2 regions of the Aquincola sp. J276 genome follow, and region 1 is predicted to be linked to the other one. Evidence: riboswitches for the same ligand, from Rfam matches in the RefSeq annotation. Region 1 holds a riboswitch; the other holds the start of a gene.
The links. Region 1 has a riboswitch for thiamine pyrophosphate ahead of LRS14_RS08130 (TonB-dependent siderophore receptor). Riboswitches for the same ligand answer to the same signal wherever they lie in the genome.
Positions count from the first base shown of each region.

Region 1 (3,403 bases):
GTCCGGGCCCGCTGCGGGATCGAACACCTGCACCTCGTGGCCGGCAGCCGCCAGCCGCCAGGCCAGCAGGCGGCCCAGCAAGCCGGCCCCGGCGATCCCGACGCGACTCATGCCGCCCGCCCCTCGCCGGCCAGCGGCCGCAGCTGCACGGGCCGCGGTGCATGGCCATGGTTGAGCGGCCCGTTGCCCGCACCGGTGCGCACCGCCGCGCCGTGCCGCAGGGCCTGCTGCACGTAGGCGTGTGCGGCAGCCACCGCATCGGCCATCGGCTGGCCCAGTGCCAGCGCCGCCGCCACGGCGGAGGACAAGGTGCAGCCGGTGCCGTGCAGGTTGCGGCTGTGCAGGCGCGGCGCCTGGAAGCGCCGATGCAGGCCTTCGCGGGACTTCAGCACGTCCACGACCGTGTCGCCCGGCAGGTGCCCGCCCTTCAGCAGCACCGCCTGCGCGCCCAGCTCCAGCAGGGCATTGGCCGCGCCGTCCAGCTCGTCCACCGACACGATGGCGCGGCCCAGCAGCAGCGCGGCCTCGTCCAGGTTGGGCGTGACGAGCGCCACCCGGGGGAACAGCGCCTGCACGATCACCTGCACCGCGGCGGCATCGATCAAGGCTGCGCCGCTGGTGGCGATCATCACCGGGTCCAGCACCACCGGCCGCAGGCCGTGGCGGTCGATCGCTGCGGCCACGCACTGCACGGTGGCGGCCGAATGCAGCATGCCGATCTTCACCGCGTCGCAGCCGATGTCCTCGGCCACCGCGTCGATCTGCGCGGCCAGCACCTCCGTCGGCACCGCATGGATGGCGCGCACACCCAGCGTGTTCTGCGCGGTGATGGCAGTGATCGCGCTGCTGCCGTAGCAGCCCAGCGCGGCAAAGGTCTTGAGGTCGGCCTGGATGCCGGCGCCGCCGCCGCTGTCGGAGCCGGCGATGGTCAGCACCCGGGCATAGCGGCAGGCGGGGGGCGGCGGATTCGGTGGTCATCGCAGCTTCCTTCGCATGAGCGGGCACGCGCGCCGGAAGAAGAGTGACCGCCCTGGGGCCGGTGCTGCTTCCCTCCGCTGGCATGACCCAGTTCAGGTTCAAAGGGTGTTTCTCAGTCGTGCGTCGCACGACACCCCTAGCAAGCGCCAATTATGGCCACGGAACGGCGCGCCCTAGAATCGCCCCCGCCGCGGCCTCAGGGCCTGCGGCACTTCGCTGGGGGTGTTGGCCTGCGCAAGCGGGCCGACTGAGACAGTCCCTTTGAACCTGATTGAGGTAATCCTCGCGCAGGGAAGCCGACGGACCTGGTCCGCCGCACCGCCGCCCGCGGTGCCGCATGCAGCCTCCGCTTTGCCGCCCTGCCATCGACCCGAGACCACGATGGCTTCCGCACCGTTCCGCTTTTCCCTCCACTCGCTGGCGGCCGCCGCCGCCTGCGTGCTCGGCCTGCCGGCCTGGGCCCAGCAGGCCGCGCAGACGGTGGAGATCACCGGCCGCACGCTGCAGGCCGCGCCGGGCATCGGCGGCTTCGGCGAGCTGCCCTTGTCCAGGGCCCCCCTTTGCCGGCACCGTGCTGGGCGGCACCGCGCTGCTGGACGCCGGCGTCGAGCGCCTGTCCGACATCACCCGGCTGGATGCCAGCCTGTCCGATGCCTACAACTCCGACGGCTACTGGAGCTTCCTCTCCGTGCGGGGCTACACGCTGGACAACCGCTTCAACTACCGCCGCGACGGCCTGCCCATCAATGCCGAGACCAGCATCGGCATGGCCAACAAGGAGCGCATCGAGGTGTTCAAGGGCACCAGCGGCATCCAGGCCGGCACCAGCGCGCCGGGCGGCCTGGTGAACTTCGTGGTCAAGCGGCCGGACGCCGCGGTGCGCAGCGCCTCCCTGGAGTGGCGTGAGCAGGGCAGCATCGGCGTGGCCACCGACCTCAGCCAGCGCTTCGGCGCGCACGAAGCCTTCGGCCTGCGCGTCAATGCGGCCTACGACCATCTCGACCCGCAGGTGCGCTCGCTCGAAGGTCATCGCCGCCAGCTGGCCGTGGCCGGCGATTGGCGCATCGCACCGGGCACGCTGGTGGAGGCCGAGTTCGAGCATTCCCGCCAGAGCCAGCCCAGCGTGCCCGGCTTCAGCCTGTTGGGCGACAGCCTGCCCTCGGCACGACGCATCGACCCACGCACCAACCTCAACAACCAGCCCTGGTCGCTGCCGGTGGTGATGGAGGGCAACACCGCATCGCTGCGGCTGCAGCAGCAGCTGGGCTCGGGCTGGCGCTTCACCGCGCACGGCATGACGCAGCACCTGAGCACCGACGACCGGCTGGCCTATCCCTACGGCTGCAGCGCCGAAGACCGCTACGACCGCTATTGCAGCGACGGCAGCTTCGACCTCTACGACTTCCGCAGCGACAACGAACGCCGCCGCAGCGATGCACTGGACTTCTCACTGGCCGGCAGCCCGGTGCTGGCCGGCCTGCGCCACCAGTTCAGCACCGGCGTGCTGTTCACCCGCTTCAAGAGCCGCGCCCAGGGCCAGGCCTACAACTACACCGGCACCGGCCACATCGACGGCACGGCGGTGACCGAGCCTGCGCCCGAGCTGACCGACGAGAACACCGAGCGCGACGAACGCAGCACCGAGCTGTACCTGCGCGACATGGTGCAGCTGTCGGCCGACTGGCGGCTGTGGGCCGGCCTGCGGCACACGCGGCTGCACCGCGACAGCGTGCGCACCGACGGCTCGCGCGCCACCGGCTACGGCCAGAGCGAGACCCTGCCCTGGCTGGCCGCCAGCTGGCAGTGGACGCCGGCCACGGTTGTCTATGCAAGTTGGGGCCAGGGCCTGGAGTCCGACGTGGTGCCCAACCGCAGCTTCTACGTCAACGCAGGACAGGCGCTGCCGGCGCTCAAGAGCCGGCAGACCGAGCTGGGTATCAAGCACGAGCGCGATGACGTCAGCGCCTCGCTGGTGGCCTTCCAGATCGACCGCCCGCGGGCCGCCGACCTGTGCGATGCCAATGACCAGTGCCTGCGCCGCCCCGACGGCAGCGCCCGCCACCGCGGCCTGGAAGCGGCGCTCGGCTGGAGCCATGGGCCCTGGCAGCTGCGCGGCAGCGCGATGTGGCTGCAGGCCCGGCTGCGCAACAGCAGCGATGACAGCTTGAACGGCAACCGCCCCACCAACGTGCCGCCGCGCTCCTTCCGCCTTGCGGGCAGCTATGCCCCCGCGGCACTGCCCGGCCTGCAGCTGCAGGCCGGCCTGGTGCACGAGGCGGACAAGATGGTGCTGGACGACAACAGCATCGCCATTCCGGGCTGGACGACGGTGAACCTCGGTGCGCGCTACGTGCAGCGTCTGTCGCGCAGCCAGCTCACCTGGCGCGTGGGCGTAGACAACGTGGGCGACAAGCGCGCCTGGCGC
Region 1 is NZ_JAJONC010000001.1:1,789,934-1,793,336, forward strand. It holds gene LRS14_RS08120 (FAD-dependent oxidoreductase) at 1-111, opposite strand, end outside; gene thiD (bifunctional hydroxymethylpyrimidine kinase/phosphomethylpyrimidine kinase) at 108-935, opposite strand; TPP riboswitch at 1,031-1,126, opposite strand; TPP riboswitch at 1,187-1,289, shown strand; gene LRS14_RS08130 (TonB-dependent siderophore receptor) at 1,550-3,403, shown strand, end outside.

Region 2 (3,403 bases), 750 kb from region 1:
GCACCTCCTGCGTGATCTTCATCGAGCAGAACTTGGGGCCGCACATGGAGCAGAAGTGGGCCACCTTGCTGGCGTCCTTGGGCAGCGTCTCGTCATGAAAGCTGCGGGCGGTGTCCGGGTCCAGGCCCAGGTTGAACTGGTCGGTCCAGCGGAACTCGAAGCGCGCCTTCGACAGCGCATCGTCGCGCGCCCGCGCCCCCGGATGGCCCTTGGCCACGTCGGCTGCATGCGCCGCGATCTTGTAGGCGACGATGCCCTGCTTGACGTCCTCCCGGTCGGGCAGGCCCAGGTGTTCCTTGGGCGTCACGTAGCACAGCATCGCGGTGCCCATCCAGCCGATCATCGCGGCACCGATGGCGCTGGCGATGTGATCGTAGCCCGGCGCGATGTCGATGGTCAGCGGGCCCAGCGTGTAGAACGGCGCCTCGTGGCAGTGCTTCAGCTGCTCGTCCATGTTGGCCTGGATCAGGTGCATCGGCACATGGCCCGGGCCTTCGATCATGGTCTGCACATCGTGCTGCCAGGCCAGCTTCGTCAGCTCGCCCAGCGTGCGCAGCTCGGCGAACTGCGCTTCGTCGTTGGCATCGGCGGCGCTGCCGGGGCGCAGGCCATCGCCCAGCGAGAAGCTCACGTCGTACGCCTTCATGATCTCGCAGATCTCCTCGAAGTGCGTGTACAGGAAGCTCTCCTGGTGGTGGGCGATGCACCACTTGGCCATGATCGACCCGCCGCGCGAGACGATGCCGGTGCGCCGCTGCGCCGTGAGGTGGATGAACGGCAGCCGCAGCCCGGCATGGATGGTGAAGTAGTCCACCCCCTGCTCGGCCTGCTCGATCAGCGTGTCGCGGTACAGCGCCCAGGTCAGGTCCTCGGCCACGCCGCCCACCTTCTCCAGCGCCTGGTAGATGGGCACGGTGCCGATGGGCACCGGGCTGTTGCGCAGGATCCAGTCGCGCGTGGTGTGGATGTGGCGGCCGGTGCTCAGGTCCATCACGTTGTCAGCGCCCCAGCGGATGGCCCACACCAGCTTCTCCACCTCTTCCTCGATGCTGCTGGTGACGGCCGAGTTGCCGATGTTGGCGTTGATCTTCACCTTGAAGTGGCGGCCGATGGCCATCGGCTCCACCTCGGGGTGGTTGATGTTGGCCGGGATGATGGCGCGGCCGCGGGCCACTTCGTCGCGCACGAATTCCGGCGTGATGACGGCGGGCAGCCGCGCGCCCATGCCGTTGCCGGCCAGGCGCTGCTCGCGCTGCGCATCGGCCAGGTACTCGGCCATCCACTCGCGCTTGCCGTTCTCGCGCAGGGCCACGTATTCCATCTCGGGCGTGACGATGCCGCGGCGGGCGTAATGCATCTGCGTGACGTTGGCACCGGACTTGGCGCGGCGCGGCGTGCGCTGCAGTGCCGCGGCCTCGGCGCGCAGCTGCGCGATGCGCGCGCTGTCGCGCTCGTCGTGCCGCAGGCCGTCGTCCAGGCCATGGCGCAGGCGGCCTGCATAGTGCTCGGTGCCGTCGCGTTCGCTGATCCATGCGCCGCGCACATCGGGCAGGCCGCGGCGCACGTCGATGAGGGCGGCGGGGTCGGTGTAGGGGCCGGAGGTGTCGTACAGCGAGACCACTTCGCCGTTGCTCAGGGCCACGTCGCGCACCGGCACGCGCAGGTCGGCGCGGCTGCCGGTGATCCAGGCCTTGGTGGAAGCGGGAAAGGGCTCGCGGGTGCGTTGCAGCAACTGCGCGAGTTGGTCGGGGGCGTTCATGCGGGTCTCCTTCGTGGCGTGGCGATGCATGCTCCGAAGGCCGGCCCGGCGCATGCCCCTCGAAGGCACGCACCCGTCCTGACACAACAGCTCTTCTTCCGCCGGTACTAACCGGTTCAAGTTCGCGGGTTCGGATTCACCATCTCAGCGGGCCTGTCGGCCTGCACCCCGGAGCGGGGGCGATTGTGGGAGGCCCGCGGCGCGGGTGTCAACGTGTTGCCCCTGCCGCCCACGGCGGCATGCGGGCGGTGATAGCGTGGCCGCATGAGCCTGCTGTTGTCCGCCCTCGACCAATCCGTTTCCCTTGCCGGCCATGGCGAAGACGCCGCCATCCGCGACACCGTGGGCCTGGCCACGCATTGCGAGGCCGAGGGCTACCACCGCTTCTGGCTCAGCGAGCACCATGCGCTGCCCACCATCATCGGCACCGCGCCCGAGGTGCTGATGGCCGCGGTGGCGGCCACCACGCAGCGCATCCGCATCGGCAGCGCGGGCGTGATGCTGCCGCACTACTCGGCCTTCAAGGTGGCCGAGCAGTTCCGCGTGCTGGAGGCGCTGGCCCCGGGCCGCATCGACCTGGGCGTGGGCCGCGCGCCCGGTGGCGACATGCGCACCGCGATGGCCCTCAATCCCAACGCCCATCATGCGGCCGAGCACTTCCCGCAGCAGGTGCGCGACCTGCAGGCCTGGACGGCCGGCCTGCCGCACAACGGCATCACCGCCCACCCGCGCGGCCCACATGCGCCGCAGGTGTGGATCCTGGGCAGCAGCGACTACGGCGCGCAGCTGGCGGCGCACTTCGGCCTGCCCTATGCCTTTGCCTACTTCTTCATGGACGGCCAGGGCGTGGAGCAGGCGCTGCGCCTGTACCGTGAGCTCTACCAACCCAGCGAACGCCATCCCGTGCCGCTGCCCACCATCTGCGTGTGGGCGCTGGCCGCGGACACCGAGGAAGAAGCCCGCCACCATGCGCTGAGCCGCGAGCGCTGGCGCGTGGACCGCGCGCGAGGCGTGCTGGGCCCGCTGCAACCGCCCGACGCCGTCGCCGCGCGCGGCTTCACCGAGGCCGAGATGGCCACGGTGGCGCCGATGCGCCGCAAGGCCTTCGTGGGCACCGGCGCGCAGGTGGCGGCGATGCTCAAGGACATCGCCGAGGAACTGCAGCTCGGCGAGATCGTCATCAACACCTGGGCCCACGACCCGCTGGTGCGCCGGCGCTCCTATTCGCTCATCGCCAAGGCGATGCGCGAAGGCTGATGCCTTACTTGTACGGCACGTAGTCGATCGGCACGAAGCGGTATCCACCCGCCTCGGGCCGCAGCCGGCCAATGCCCGGGAAGGGCAGATGCCCCGCGGCCACGAGGTAGCCGCCCTTGGCCGCGTCGGCATACGCATTGCGGCGTTCGCCCATCGCCGCCTTGCTGTCGGTGTCGAACTGGATGGTGACGTTGGGCTGCGCGAACTGCACCGCCGACACATGCATCAGGTCGCCCCACAGCACCAGCTTCTGGCCCCTGGATTCGACGGCATAGACGCTGTGGCCCGGCGTATGGCCATAGGCACGCAGCGCCCGGACGCCCGGCACCAGCTCGGTGTTGCCGTCGAAGGTCTTGAGTGCGCCTGCATCGGCGTACGGCTTGGCGG
Region 2 is NZ_JAJONC010000001.1:2,539,604-2,543,006, forward strand. It holds gene thiC (phosphomethylpyrimidine synthase ThiC) at 1-1,759, opposite strand, end outside; TPP riboswitch at 1,836-1,940, opposite strand; gene LRS14_RS11640 (LLM class flavin-dependent oxidoreductase) at 2,030-3,016, shown strand; gene LRS14_RS11645 (MBL fold metallo-hydrolase) at 3,021-3,403, opposite strand, start outside.
Region 2: another riboswitch for thiamine pyrophosphate. It lies ahead of thiC (phosphomethylpyrimidine synthase ThiC); the one in region 1 lies ahead of LRS14_RS08130 (TonB-dependent siderophore receptor).